Lujinxingia vulgaris: one gene and its partner. The protein of the gene in region 1 interacts with the protein of each later gene in a pairwise test. Links are inferred from orthologs where the notes say so. Each region holds a gene or a part of one and is shown on either strand. Other genes may lie near its edges.

The links.
Region 2: the proteins of ligA (region 1) and leuS interact in binary tests that used the Escherichia coli proteins (3 or more experiments, as listed by UniProt). The link is inferred for Lujinxingia vulgaris from one-to-one orthologs.

Annotation. Positions count from the first base shown.
Region 1 is NZ_VOSM01000001.1:778,006-785,028, reverse strand. What follows is about bases 2,370-5,292. They hold ligA (NAD-dependent DNA ligase LigA), read left to right. Parts: upstream 2,370-2,801; coding sequence 2,802-4,784; downstream 4,785-5,292. Other genes in these bases: FRC98_RS03140 (hybrid sensor histidine kinase/response regulator), read left to right, coding at 5,058-5,292; FRC98_RS03150 (RrF2 family transcriptional regulator), read right to left, coding at 2,370-2,444. In the rest of the region: Fe-S cluster assembly ATPase SufC, read right to left, coding at 1-350; Fe-S cluster assembly protein SufB, read right to left, coding at 460-1,896; more of FRC98_RS03150, read right to left, coding at 1,953-2,369; more of FRC98_RS03140, read left to right, coding at 5,293-6,332; FRC98_RS03135 (class I SAM-dependent methyltransferase), read right to left, coding at 6,347-7,023. UniProt on the Escherichia coli protein: DNA ligase that catalyzes the formation of phosphodiester linkages between 5'-phosphoryl and 3'-hydroxyl groups in double-stranded DNA using NAD as a coenzyme and as the energy source for the reaction.
Region 2 is NZ_VOSM01000001.1:340,239-347,442, forward strand. What follows is about bases 1,758-4,861. They hold leuS (leucine--tRNA ligase), read left to right. Parts: upstream 1,758-2,067; coding sequence 2,068-4,656; downstream 4,657-4,861. Other genes in these bases: FRC98_RS01420 (glutathione S-transferase N-terminal domain-containing protein), read left to right, coding at 1,758-1,916. In the rest of the region: FRC98_RS01415 (M23 family metallopeptidase), read left to right, coding at 157-1,149; more of FRC98_RS01420, read left to right, coding at 1,197-1,757; FRC98_RS01430 (hypothetical protein), read left to right, coding at 5,953-6,387; FRC98_RS01435 (BlaI/MecI/CopY family transcriptional regulator), read left to right, coding at 7,108-7,204.

The DNA of each region.
Region 1 (7,023 bases):
TCGAGCTCATCGAGGCCGTTGGCGGTCTGTTTGGCGTTGTAGGCCTGACGGAGGAAGGCGGCGTTGGTGACGCCGGGGACTTCGACCGGGTACTGGAAGGCCAGGAAGAGTCCGGCGCGGGCGCGCTCGTCGGCTTCAAGCTCAAAGAGGTCGTTGCCCTCGAAGGTGACTTCGCCGCCGGTGACTTCGTAGGAGGGGTGGCCAGCGAGGACCTTGGTCAGCGTGCTTTTGCCGCTGCCGTTAGGGCCCATGATCGCGTGCACTTCTCCGGGATTCACGGTGAGGTTGACACCTTTGAGGATCGTCTCGTCGCCAACCGTGGCTCGTAGATCTTTGACTTGCAGTAGCATAGTGCGTCCTTCGATTTAAGAGCGCGGTCGGGAAACGACGCGCTCGTCACGTTTGAAGATGGAGCGGGCGGCGGCCTGTGGGCCGGTTCCGCGGGATACTATGTGGGGCTTAGCCCACCGAACCTTCGAGTTTGATGCCGAGAAGGGCCTGAGCCTCGACGGCGAACTCCATCGGGAGCTCCTGGAAGACGTCTTTGCAGAAGCCGTTGATGATCATGGAGATGGCGTCTTCCATCTCGATGCCGCGCTGCTGGAAGTAGAAAATCTGGTCCTCACCGATGCGCGAGGTCGAGGCCTCGTGCTCCACTTTGCCGGTGGGGTTGCGCACATCGATGTAAGGGAAGGTGTGCGCGCCGCAACGGTCGCCGATGAGCATGGAGTCGCATTCGGAGTAGTTGCGCGCGCCGTCGGCGCCGGGGGTAATTTTGACCAGGCCGCGGTAGCTGTTCTGCGAGCGGCCCGCCGAGATGCCCTTGGAGATGATGGTGGAGCGGGTATTTTTGCCGATGTGCACCATCTTGGTGCCGGTGTCGGCCTGCTGCATGTTGTTGGTCAGCGCCACCGAGTAAAATTCGCCGATGGACTCATCCCCTTTGAGGATGCAGGAGGGATACTTCCAGGTGATGGCCGAGCCGGTCTCCACCTGGGTCCAGGAGATCTTGGAGCGGCGACCGGCGCAGAGGCCGCGCTTGGTCACGAAGTTGTAGATGCCGCCCTTGCCTTCCTCGTCGCCGGCGTACCAATTCTGGACGGTGGAGTATTTGATTTCGGCATCATCGAGGGCCACGAGTTCGACGACCGCTGCGTGCAGCTGGTTGGTGTCGAACTGCGGGGCGGTGCACCCTTCCAGGTAGCTGACGTGGCCGCCGTCTTCGCAGACGATGAGCGTACGCTCAAACTGCCCGGTGTTCTGGGTGTTGATGCGGAAGTAGGTCGAGAGCTCCATCGGGCAGCGTACGCCTTTGGGCACGAAGACAAAGGAGCCGTCGGTGAAGACCGCCGAGTTGAGCGCGGCGTAGAAGTTGTCGGTGTAGGGCACGACCGAGCCGAGGTACTTCTTGATGAGCTCGGGGTGCTCACGGGCCGCCTCGGAGAAGGAGCAGAAGATGACGCCCGCTTCGCTCAGACGCTTCTTGAAGGTCGTGGCTACCGAGACCGAGTCGAAGACGGCGTCGACGGCGACGTTCTGCAGCATCTTCTGCTCGTGGAGCGGGATGCCGAGCTTCTCGTAGACGTCGAGGATGTCGGGGTCGACCTCATCGAGGCTGGCCTTCTTCTCTTTCTCTTTGGGGGCAGCATAATAGATGATGTCGTCGAAGTTGGGCTTCTCGTAGTGGACGTTGGCCCACTCGGGCTCCTCCAGGGTGAGCCAGTGACGGTAGGCCTTGAGGCGGAACTCAAGCATGAACTCCGGCTCGTTCTTCTTGGCCGATATCAGACGGATGACGTCTTCGTTGAGCCCCGGGGGGATCGTCTCGGTCTCAATGTCCGAGACGAACCCGTACTTATAGGGGCGATCCAGCATGGACTCGATATTTGAACTCATCGTCTTACCTCGGGGTTGGTGATGCCTGGGGAGCGTGCCTGAAGGTGTGTTGAAGCTCAGTGTGAAGAGCTCTGGGTCGAAGGCCGCTCGGAGTGCGTAAGGTGCTGACGGCTCAGGTGGCGACGCACGCTGGCTTCGTCTGCCAGGAGCGTGGCCAACGAGATCCCGTCGAGGGTCTCAATGACAAAGTTGGAAATGTACGACCAGACCGGTCGAATCGAGCAGCCGCAGCCTCGCGCACACCGCTCCAACTCGCCGGTGTGTCGCTCGCAGATCTCTTCGACCTCAAAGAGGCCACCGAGCACGCGGATCACATCGCCCAGGCTGACCTCGTCGGCGGGCGCGGCCAGCAGGAAGCCGCCCTGGGCGCCGCGGCGCGAGTCGATAAGGCCGCCCTGGGAGAGGGTGCGCAAAATCTTCTGGGTGTAAGGCAGCGACATTCCCTCCAGGTCGGCCACAGCCTGCGCCGAGATCGACTCGCCAGGAGGCTGTTCGGCCACCCGGAGCATGCAGCGCAGCCCGTATTCTTCAAGCGCTGTGATCTTCATCGAAACCTCGGTCTTCTGGAGGGGACTCAACTAACTCTAAGCGCCGTGTGCGCTGGGCGGCTCGATAGCATACTCAAACGTACGCATTCAAGGTGCTTTCGACCATTCCATACACTTTTGTACGGATTAACACAAAACCTCACCCTGCGGGGCTCGGGTTACGCGGGTAACGGCCGGGTATCGGACTTTCTTTCCGCTCCGAGCACTATTTTCGAGAAAGCACGCGCTGCCAGCGTCGCGTCGCAGGGATCAGCCTTGAGCAAACGCCCGGCTCGCGCCATAACTCCCGGTCGTGCCCGGTGGCGGCAGCCGGCGAGATAGAATGCAGTGCAGACCCGATGACGTGGAGCAGTAAAGATGAGCGCCCCAACCTGGGAAGACCTTTCGATTGAAGAGCTCGAAGAGCAGGTGCGTTACCACAACCGCAAATACTGGGTGGATGACGCTCCGGAGATCAGCGATGAGTCGTTTGATCGTCTGGTGGAGGCGCTGCGTCGAAAGGCGCCGTCGAGCGAGGTACTCGATCAGATCGGGCCGGCCGGCGCCGACGTCGACGCGATCGACCCGAACGCCGAGAAGCTCACCCACGATCCGCCGATGCTCTCGCTGGATAAGGCGTACGACGAGGCCACCCTTCTGAAGTGGTATGAGAAGTTCGAGGGGGATGTGGTTGTGACGCCCAAGGTCGACGGCGTTGCCGGATGTTTTCGCTACGACGCCCAGGGTCGGCTGAGCGTGGCGGCGACCCGGGGTACGGGCACCGTCGGCGAGGTGATCACCGAGCAGGTCAAACGCATTAAGAAGCTGCCGCTGAAGGTCGACGCGTCTTCGATTGAGGTGCGCGGCGAGGCCTATATGCCGGTGGAGGTGTTTGAGCGGAAGTTTAAGCACGATTACGCCAGCCCCCGAAATCTGACCGCGGGCGCACTTAAACTCAAAGATCCGGAAAAGACCGCGGACTACGAGCTGCGCTTCTTCGCCTTTGACCTGCTTGGCGAGACCTTTGAGAGCGAAGCCGAGAAGATGGCGCGGCTCAAGGCGCTGGGATTTGAGACGCCGGAGACGTTTCAGGTCAGTGACGAGGCGATTCAGGCCACCTACGACGATATCTCGAAGCGTCGCGGGCAGCTGGGCTATGAGACCGACGGGGTCGTGTACAAAGCCAACAGCATCGCCGAGCAAAAACGCCTGGGTTCGACCGCGCATCACCCGCGCTGGGCCATCGCCTATAAGTTTCAGGGGGACGCTGGCGAGAGCGTGCTGCGCGATGTGGTGTGGAACGTCTCGCGCACCGGGGCGATCAACCCGGTGGGCATCGTCGATCCGGTGGTGCTCTCCGGCGCGACGGTGACCCGGGTGAGCCTGCATAACCTGGCGATTATGGAGCACCTGGGCGGTGAGGAAGGCCTGAAGCTCGGATCGAAAGTGCTGATGATGCGCCGAGGCGGGGTCATCCCCAACCTGGAGCGGGTGCTGGAGGGAGGCGATGAGCCCGTCGCGATCCCGAGCGCGTGCCCGGAGTGCGGCGCGCCCACCGAGCGGCAAAACGACGTGCTGATGGCCAACCACAGCGAGAACTGCCGCGCTGCAAAGATCCGCCAGATCGAGCATTTTGTGAGCCGCATGGAGATCAAAGGCTTTGGCCCGAAACTCCTCGAGCAGCTCTACGACGCCGAGCTCGTCACCTCGCCGGTGGACCTCTTTACGCTGAGCGCCTCGGAGCTGATGGGGCTGAAGCGCGTCGGCGAGATTCTGGCCAACAAGCTCATTGAGCGTATTGGCGGCCGCAAAGAGGTGGAGGTCGAGAAGTTCTTGCAGGCGCTCGGCATCCATGAGCTCGGCAAACACGTCAGCGCCATACTCGCCGAGCGCTACGACTCGATGGAGGCGATTCGCGCGGTGGAGGCCGAGGCGTTTGCCGAGGTGCACACCATTGGCGAGGTGATCGCCGAGTCGGTGACCCGCGGGTTGCAGGAGAACGCCGAGCTTATCGACGATCTGCTGGAGCATATCACGCTGGTCTTCCCCACCCCGCGGGAGGCGCCGGCGGTGGAAGGTTCGCCGCTGGCCGGAAAGCGCGTGCTCTTTACGGGCGCGATGGAGTCGATGACGCGCAAAGACGCGCAGGCCGAGGTCGAAAAACGCGGAGGCGACTGCCCCTCCTCGGTGGTCAAAGATCTGGACTACCTGGTGATGGGCGACGCCGATATGGAGCGCTTTGAGGGCGGCTGGCGCTCGAGCAAGCTCAAGAAGGCGGAGAAGTTCAACGCCGAGGGCGGCAACATCGCGATCATTGGCGAGTCGACCTTCTTGAAGCTGCTGGAAGAAGGCGAAGGCTAAATATTTCAGGGGCTCAGACTGTTTGATTCACAGTCTGAGCCCTGCCTGTGTTTAACCCTGCCAAATGGCAAGTGCTTAGACGTAGCAATAAGTGAGGTCGGGGTGTTCAATACGCCTTTTACGCCGGGGGAGCATCTGTTAGTCTTCGCTTCACTTCGACACTGACCTACGTTCCGCGGCGCAGCAGCCCGGTCGCCTTGAACCTGCGACCCGCGCGCGGCAACCGCGCTCAGGGGCAGCCCCCCTGAGTCCGAGCGCTCAACGGGTGATGTTATGACCAGCTTTACGGGTGCGCAGTCTCGGGGGACCTTTCTGGTGGTCGACGACGAGCCGGATATCCTCGACGCGATCGCGCGCCTTTTTCGTAAAGAATACACCGTGCTCACCGCCCAGTCGGTGGAGGAAGCGCTCAAGCTCATCGCCGCGCACGACGTGCAGGTGGTGATGACCGACCAGCGCATGCCGAAGATGTCGGGCATTGAGTTTCTGGCCGAGCTGCGCGAGGACCACCCCGAGATCGTGCGGGTGCTTTTTACGGGCTACTCCAACATTTCCGACGTCATCGACGCGATCAACGAGGGGCACGTCTACCGCTACATCTCCAAGCCCTGGAAGCCGGTGGAGCTGCGCCTATTTGTGGCGCAGGCCTTTGAGTATTACCGGGCGCAGCGGGAGCGGCGAGAGTTGATGGCGCAGCTGCGCGAGGCCAACGAGCAGCTCGAAGAGCAGAACGCGCTCTTGAGCGCTGCCAACGAAGAGCTCAAGCTGCTCGATCGGGTCAAAAACGTCTTTATGGAGGTGGTCAGCCACGAGCTGAACACCCCAATTGCGATCGTGTTTGGCTACACCTTCCTGCTGCGTAAAGAGCTTGGCGAAGACCTTTCCTCGGTGGCGTCCAAGGCGCTCAGCGGGATCGATTCGAGCGCGGTGCGGCTCAAGAATATCTCCAACCGCATCTTTAAGATGCTCGGCGATGACGGGTCCGGTGAGGCGCTGGATCTGGAGTGGGTAGACGTGCGTAAGTTCGTGGACTCGCTGCAGGACCAGCTTGATCCCTTTCTTCAGAAACGAAATCAGCGCCTGGAGACCGTCGTTGCGCCGGAGGCTCAGAGCATTCTGGCCGACGAAGATAAGCTCAACGACATGTGCCTGAACCTGCTGATGAACGCGATCAAGTTCTCGTACGACGATCAGGTCATCACGCTGGATATCGGGCTCTCCGACGATCCGGAGGTGCTGGCGTTGACGGTGCGCGACAGCGGCGTGGGAATCTCCGACGACGACATCGCGCAGATCTTCGACGTGTTTTTCAGCACCTTTAACACCGGCCACCACTCCTCGGGGCAGTTCGAGTTTAATAAGCGGGGGATCGGGCTGGGGCTGGCGGTTGCCAAACGTTTTGCCGAGATGCACGGGGGCTACATCAAGGTCGACAGCGAAGAGGGGCGCGGCTCGCTCTTCACGGTGTATTTGCCGGTGCGACCGGAGCAGCAGACGCTGCGCAGCAGTGTGCAGACGCGGCAGCTGGCGCAGCACGCGCCGCACTGAGCTAGCCTCCCACCTTACGCGTCCATCAGCTCCAGACGCGCTTTAAGCAGCGCATGGCGGGGATGATTCAGCGGCACCTTTGCGAAGGCGTCAAAGGCACGGCTGTGCTCGCCGGCGACCCACCACAGCCAGGTGTGGTCGGCCGGGTCGTGGCCACCGGCGGCCCGCCAACGCTCGAGGACGCGCTCGCCGCAGGTCGCGCGTTCGGCCAGGGCGTCGAAGTTGGCCGGGCGCGCGCCCGCGAGCACCATCCACTCGCCGGCGATAGGCTGAGCGAGGGTCAAGGGTTGGGAGAGTTCTGTGGCGATCGCGCGGAGCTCGTGCTCGTGGATGCCCAGCAGCGCCGGCTCCAGGCTACGGATCGGGTCGGCGTCGAGCGCGGTCTGGTCGAGCACAAAGAGCGCCGCGCCCTGCCCGGCCAGCTCCAGTACGCGACGCACGTGGGCGCTGGCACGCTCGGCGCGTTGAGCCCGGGTGGAGGCGCGGCCGTCGACCAGCGCGCCGATGGCGATGGCGAGCGTAAAGGGGCCGGCGGCGTCGACCCGTGGGTCGAAGAGGTCGGCGTGCAAAAGGTTGGCGTCGGAGCTCAGTGTGGCGAGCGTCTGGCGAGCGTGGTCGACGACTGCGGGGTGGCGCTCAACTCCCAGGTATCGGGCGGGATGAGGATGAAGGTAGGCGGCGAGAGCCGCCG
Region 2 (7,204 bases), 440 kb from region 1 along the record:
CTTGCGAGGTCTTCGGGCGCGGTCCGCTCGCGGGTGCACATCCAGAGTATGTCGTCGATGGTGAGGCGCCTCGGGGAGTTCGGGGCCGGCAGGTGATCAGCAGTGCGAGCAGTCGGGAAGTCTCAGAGCGCGGCGGCGCATCCAGGGTGGGAGCGCGTGGCAAAGCGCGGCCGCATCGTGGTGCTGCTCGTGCTGCTCGCGATTGTGGCCGGCTGCGCCACCTTTCGTTCGCCATCGCCGGTCTGCCTGGCCGGCGCTCAGCTCGACAAAAGCGGCATCTGCCGCAACCAGGTCACGCCCCAGCATAAGATCCCCTTTCGCGAAGGTTATAGCGCCGAGGTCACCCAGGGCTTTCATGGCTACACCAGCCATAAAGAAGATCTGGCCTTCGCGGTGGACTTCGCCTGCGAGGAGGGCACGCCCGTGGTGGCGTCTCGCGATGGGGTGGTCTGGTCGACACGCGGCGACTCCAACGTGGGGTGCTCCGATCCGGAGTGTGTGGAGGAGGCCAACTACGTGGTGCTCGACCACGGCGACGGCACCTACACCTCCTACTACCACCTGCAGCATTTCGGGGCGCTGGTGCAGCCCGGTGAGCAGGTCTGCGCCGGGCAGCTCGTGGGGCTCTGTGGCAACACGGGCTTCTCCAGCGGCTCACACCTGCATTTTGCCCAGAGCAACCTGGCGGGCGTAACGCTGCCGGTGCGCTTTGAGGAGGCGCGCCGGGCGGGCTACGCCTTTCCGCTGCCGCGGGCGACCTATGCCTCGCGCAACGCGCTCTCGTTGACCTGCGACGACACCGATTACTCCACGCTTCCGCGTGATGCGTTTGCCCACCAGGGCATCTTTTTAGAAAAGCGCCTTCCCACGGTGCTGGAGCTCGGCCAGGGCCTGGCCGGCCAGCGCATCGAAGGGGAGTACCGGGGGCGTTTTCCCAACATCACCATTCACCGCCGCGCGGTGGGCTCGGATCAGTGGGAGGAGACGTGTGTGCCGGTCGATGAGCGCGGGCGTTTTGATGCGCTGCTCCCCTGGGCTCCCGGGGAATTTGGAGCAGGCTACTACTTCTTCATGATCACCGGCAGCGACGCCGAGTGCGGCTCACCGGGCTGGGCCTGGTCCTACCGCGTGCGCGTCGACCGGCCCTGATCTTTGTTGAACCTCCCTCGTCGGCGCGCCTGCGCTCAAGGAAAGCGATGTCTGCTCTGAACAACGTCCACTCTCTGATGGTCTCGATGATGCGCGCGGGACGAGGCCTTTTTGTGACCTCGCATAACCGCGAGAACCCGCCGCGCCCCGCCAAAACGCTGGAGCTCTACGAGTATGAGGGCTGCCCCTACTGCCGAAAGGTGCGCGAGGCGATGAGCGAGCTCGATCTTGAGTTCATCAACCGCACCAGCGCAAAAGGCGATGAGGTCAAACGCGCTCGCGCCCTTGAACTCAGCGGCAAGATGCAGTTTCCGATGCTGGTGGACCCCAACACCGACACGGTGCTCCTGGAGTCGGAGGCGATCATTGCCTACCTGCACGAGCATTACGGCGATGGGCGCGGACTTCTCGACATTGTGACGAGCATGCCGAGCACGGTGGCCGGCTCCATGGCCACGATGCTGCGCCCGAAGGGGCTCCGCGTACGCCCGGGCTTTGAAACCCGCGCGCAACCGGCATCAACGCTCGTTCTCTACAACTTTGAGGCCTCGCCATTTTGCCGAAAGGTGCGCGAGGCCCTCAACGAGCTCAACCTCGACTACCACGTCAAAAACGTCGCCAAAGGCTCCGCGCGCCGCCCCGAGTTTCGCGAGCTGGCGGGGCGAGTGATGGTGCCCTACCTCATCGATCCCAACCACGATGTGGCGATGTTCGAGTCCGACGATATCGTCGCTTACCTCTACAAAACCTATGGCGCCGACGCCTGAGCGGGCGTAGGCCGGGGGGCCGGCGCTCCTTGCCCCCTCTTCGGGGCTGGGCTACACCTGCCCCGCAGCCCCCCGCGCCAGTGTGCGTGGGGCGCAACGATTGAGCTGTTCAGCTGGATTCAACCGCGACTTTTTCCAAACGAGCCCGAGCATGTCCGATTTTCGTCCCGATCAGATCGAGCCCAAGTGGCAGGCCTTCTGGCAGAAGAACAAGACTTTCAAGGTCGAAGAAGATCTCAGCAAACCCTCCTTCTTCGTGCTCGATATGTTCCCTTACCCCTCGGGCTCCGGGCTGCACGTGGGACACGTCGAGGGCTACACGGCTACCGACATCATGGCGCGCTTTAAGCGCGCGCGGGGCTTTGATGTGCTGCACCCGATGGGTTGGGATGCGTTTGGTCTTCCGGCCGAGCAACACGCCATCAACACCGGCACCCACCCGCGGGACACCACGGTCAAGAACATCGAGACTTTTAAGGGGCAGCTCCAGGCGCTGGGCTTTGCCTACGACTGGGATCGGGAGATCAACACCACCGACCCGGACTATTACCGCTGGACGCAGTGGATCTTCCTCAAACTCTATGAGCAGGGGCTGGCGTACATCGCCGAAGTTCCCGTGAACTGGTGCCCGGCCCTGGGCACCGTTCTGGCCAACGAAGAAGTTATCGACGGTCGCAGCGAGCGCGGCGGCCACCCGGTGATTCGCAAGCCGATGCGTCAGTGGATGCTCAAGATCACGGCCTACGCCGAGCGCCTGCTCGAAGATCTGGAGATCATCGACTGGCCCGAGCACCTCAAAGATATGCAGCGCAACTGGATCGGGCGCTCCCAGGGGGCGGAGGTCGACTTCAAGGTCGACGCCGGCTCGGCCAAGGGGCTCGACGCCAACATCCGCGTCTTCACCACGCGCCCCGACACCCTCTTCGGCGCCACCTACATGGTGCTCGCCCCGGAGCATCCCCTGGTGGATGACCTGGCCAGCGAGGCGCAGCGCGAGGCGGTCGACGCCTACCGCAAGGAAGCCGCGACCAAGAGCGAGCTGCAGCGCACCGAGCTTCAGAAAGAGAAGAGCGGCGTGTTCACCGGCGCCTACGCCATCAACCCGGTCAACGGCGCGCGTATCCCGATCTGGATCGCCGATTACGTGCTCTACGGCTATGGCACCGGCGCGATCATGGCCGTGCCCGGCCACGATGAGCGCGACTGGGAGTTCGCAAAAACTCACGGCCTGGCGATTGTGGAGGTGATCTCCGGCGGTGACGTCCGCGAAGCGGCGCATACCGGCGACGGCGAGCTTGTGAACTCGGACTTCTTGAGCGGCATGAAGGTCAAGGAGGCCAAGAAGAGCATCATCGCCTGGCTGGAGGAGCGCGGGCTGGGGCAGGGGACCATCAACTACAAACTTCGCGACTGGCTCTTTAGCCGCCAGCGCTACTGGGGTGAGCCCTTCCCGATTTTGCATCGCGAAGATGGCGAGATCGTGACGCTGCCGGAAGAGCAGCTGCCGCTGACCCTTCCCGATGTGGAGCGCTACCAGCCCAGCGGCACCGGTGAGTCGCCGCTGGCGACCATCGAGGACTGGGTCAACACCGTCGATCCGCGCGACGGCACCCCCGCGCGCCGCGAGACGAACACGATGCCGCAGTGGGCCGGCTCCTGCTGGTACTACCTGCGCTACATCGACCCTAAAAACGACGAAGCGCCGGTCGATCCCGAGAAAGAAAAGCGCTGGATGCCCGTCGACCTTTACGTCGGTGGCGCGGAGCACGCGGTGCTGCACCTCTTGTACGCGCGCTTCTGGCACAAGGTGCTCTACGATATCGGCGTCGTCTCCACCAAAGAGCCCTTCCAGCGGGTGGTCAACCAGGGGATGATCCTGGGCGTGACCTACCAGTACTTCAAAACCCCCGCTGGCGAGCCGGTGAGCTTTAAAGAGGTGGGCGATCGCCAGGATCTCTCGCCGGCCACCATCCCGGCCGACAAAGTGGTCTGGAAGAACGACGTTCCTTTCCACCCCGAGCACGGCGTGGAGCTTGAGGAGATCGTCGAGAAGATGTCGAAGTCGCGCGGCAACGTCGTCAACCCCGACGACGTGATTGCCGAGTACGGCGCCGACAGCCTGCGTCTCTACGAGATGTTCATGGGACCGCTGGAGCAGACCAAACCCTGGAACTCCCGCGGCGTGAGCGGCGTGCACCGCTTCCTCTCGCGCATCTGGCGTCTGATTGCTGGCGACGAAGGTTTGAGCGCGACGATGGTCGACGAGGACCCGACCGATGAGACCTTGCGCCAGCTGCACCGCACCATCAAAAAGGTCACCGAAGACACCGAGGAGCTGCGCTACAACACCGCGATCGCCGCGATGATGGAGTACGTGAATTTCCTCTATAAGCTCGACACGGTGCCGAAGAGCGCGGTCGCCCCGCTCGTGCAGATGCTCGCGCCTTACGCGCCGCATACCGCCGAGGAGCTCTGGGAGCGCCTGGGGAATGAGCCTTCGGTGATCAACGCGCCCTGGCCGGCGTTTGAAGAGAAGTGGCTTGAGGACGACTCCTACGAGCTTGCCGTCCAGGTGATGGGCAAGCTGCGCGGGGAGATCACGGTGCCCAAAGACGCCGACGAGGAGGCCGTGGTGAAACTCGCCCGCGCCAACCCGAAGGTCGAGGAGCATTTAGCGGGCAAGACCATTCGGCGCGTGATCTTTGTGCCGGGGCGGATTCTCAATTTTGTGGCGAATTGAGGCCTTCGGTGCAGGCGGCCGGGAACGTGTAAAGGGCGTCTGACGACCTTCGTGACGAGCGCGCAACGAAGGTCGAAACGAAAGTTCAACGAAGCCAGAATATGAACAAAAAACGCCGGCGGCCGAGAGGTCGCCGGCGTTTTTTGTGTGGCGCTTGTGATGGGAGGGTGGGCGAGCAATGGTGACGCGGGTGTGCCCTCGATCTGGAAAGAAAGTCTGGATCAGTGGCGTTGTCGAAGTACTGCGTGGAGACGTGCGCGTGCCTAGTTTTACGTACAGAGCGATCGGGTATCACGGATGCTCCCAGGAGAAGGCCCTCGCGGTGATGAGGGAAGGAGCGTGGCTACCATCGAAGAGCGGCTGGCTCGGTCCGGGAATCTATTTTTGGGATAACGACGAGAAAACCGCCGCGTGGTGGGCGAAGAGCGTTGCCGAACAACAGGGGCCAAGAGTCATGAAGGCGCAGATCGATCTGAGCGAATGTCTCGATTTGAGTACCGTCGTCGCTCAGAACACGCTGCGAAAAATTGCGAACTCAGTCGTCAGGTCGAAGAACAGCGAAGCCGCTCTAAGGGGATTGGAGGCTCGCGGATTCACGCGGGACGGCGCGCTCGTTCGATTGCCCAGGAGGCGTTGAAAGCCGCCGGCCGGCCGCCTGTAAAGGGCGTGCGGATTGCGGTACATTTGAAAGAGGGGCAAGTAACGACACAGTCGGTAGGAACTCAGTTGGTCGCGGGGTTTCGTATGGTGATCGTCGTTTTTGATCCTTCTATCATCAAAAAGTGCGAGGTTTGCGATGGCGCGTGACTTAGAAAAAGACTTCGAAAAAGCGTTGGAGGTTATCGAATCTGCGTCGGAGGATTGGATTGTTTCTGCATTGCACTCCTATGGGGCTGAATTGTCTGAACATCCCGAGGGACCGGTTCTTGGACGAGGTCTGAATCATGTGCCGTCAGCAGAGTCCGCCTTCACAGGGGTTGTGAAGGATCATTACGAGCGTCATTCAACGCACACTGACATGAATTTCCGACGGGCTTCGAACCCGCATGCCCTTGTGACTGTCAGGACGTGGAGTGAGATGCTGCGTTTGGAAGGAAGTAGCGATTCCTTTTATTGTGATGGCCCATCCTCCGTAAATCTGGTGCTGGAAGAGTCTACGAACGCGACGGTCATAAAGCGTGTGGTACCGAACCGTCCGTACGTCAGGCATAAGAATCACGGTAAGGGCGAGGTTACACAGGTCCGAGTCGTGGGGCGAAACGCTGCGGATGACGACGCTGATGAGGTTTATGCCTGATGGATAATGACTACTTGAGTCCGATTCAGCTCGTAGGGACTTCGCTTCGTGAACTTCATTTTAAGTTTTCGGAAGAGCGAGAGAGTTTTGACCTGAAAGAACTCGACTACAAACTATCGCTCCAGGGAGGCGTCGGGGTTGACGAGCACGATCCCAACGAGGCGATTACAACGTTTCGTGTCGAAGTGGAGTGGGAGGAGGGGGACGGACCCTTCGAGTTGCGTATCGAATACGCTGCGATCGCCAGGCAGGACGGAAGCCTGAGTCGCGAGGTGTTTGAGAAGCAGTGTCGGCTCAGCATCATGTCGGCGATTTTGAGTTATATGAGGCCTATGATCTCCAGGCTCATGGACGAAGCTGGCGAGTCGTTTCGCTTGCCGCTCATTGACCTTCGTCAGTTGGCCTCGAGCTCGACTCAAGACGACGATTCGTAGAAGGTGGTCGAGCGCAACGCGTTTTTTGTCGTGTCGCCAACGACTTAAGCTGCGAACTCAACGAAGCCAGACGATGAACAAAAAACGCCGGCGGCCGAGAGGTCGCCGGCGTTTTTTGTTCAGGGAATAGGCTAAAATACGAGATCGAGCGCCGTGCACGCGTTTTGGGAATCCAAAATGCGAGATTGGGCGTCGCGCACGCGTTTTGAGAACTCAAAACGTGAGATCGAGCGCCGAGATCGCGACGTCCCGGTTCAAAACGCGGGATCGAGTGTCGAGCTCGCGTCGTCCCGGTTCAAAACGTGAGATCGAGTGTCGAGCTCGCGATCAATTTGGACATCAACACGAGATCGAGCGTCGGGGACGTGTTTTGTATCGGAGACCCCGCAAGCCCGAGCGTCGGGGACGTGTTTTGTATCGGAAACCTCGCGAGCCCGAGCGTCGGGGACGTGCTTTGTATCGGAGACCCCGCGAGCCCGAGCGTCGGGGACGTGATTTTTTGCAATTCAACGCGAGCGCGGCGCTCGCGGTCGAGGTTTTTTGCGTTTCGGCTCGAGATCGGCACTCGCTCGTGGAGTTCATGCCCGAGCAGCAAGGGGGATTGGCAGGTGGGCGGGGCGCTTTTCAGACCGGAGGTACGCCCGTGATGGAAAGTCCGATTGACGCTCGGAGTTTCGGGGGGTACTCCGGAGGTGGTTTTTTTGACGGAGGAACATGTTTATGGCCCACGAATTACGCATGCCCCATCTTGCGCTGGGGGATCTGGAGCAGGCGGTGCTCGATGTGCTCTGGCGGGAGGGAGCGCTCAATCCCGGTC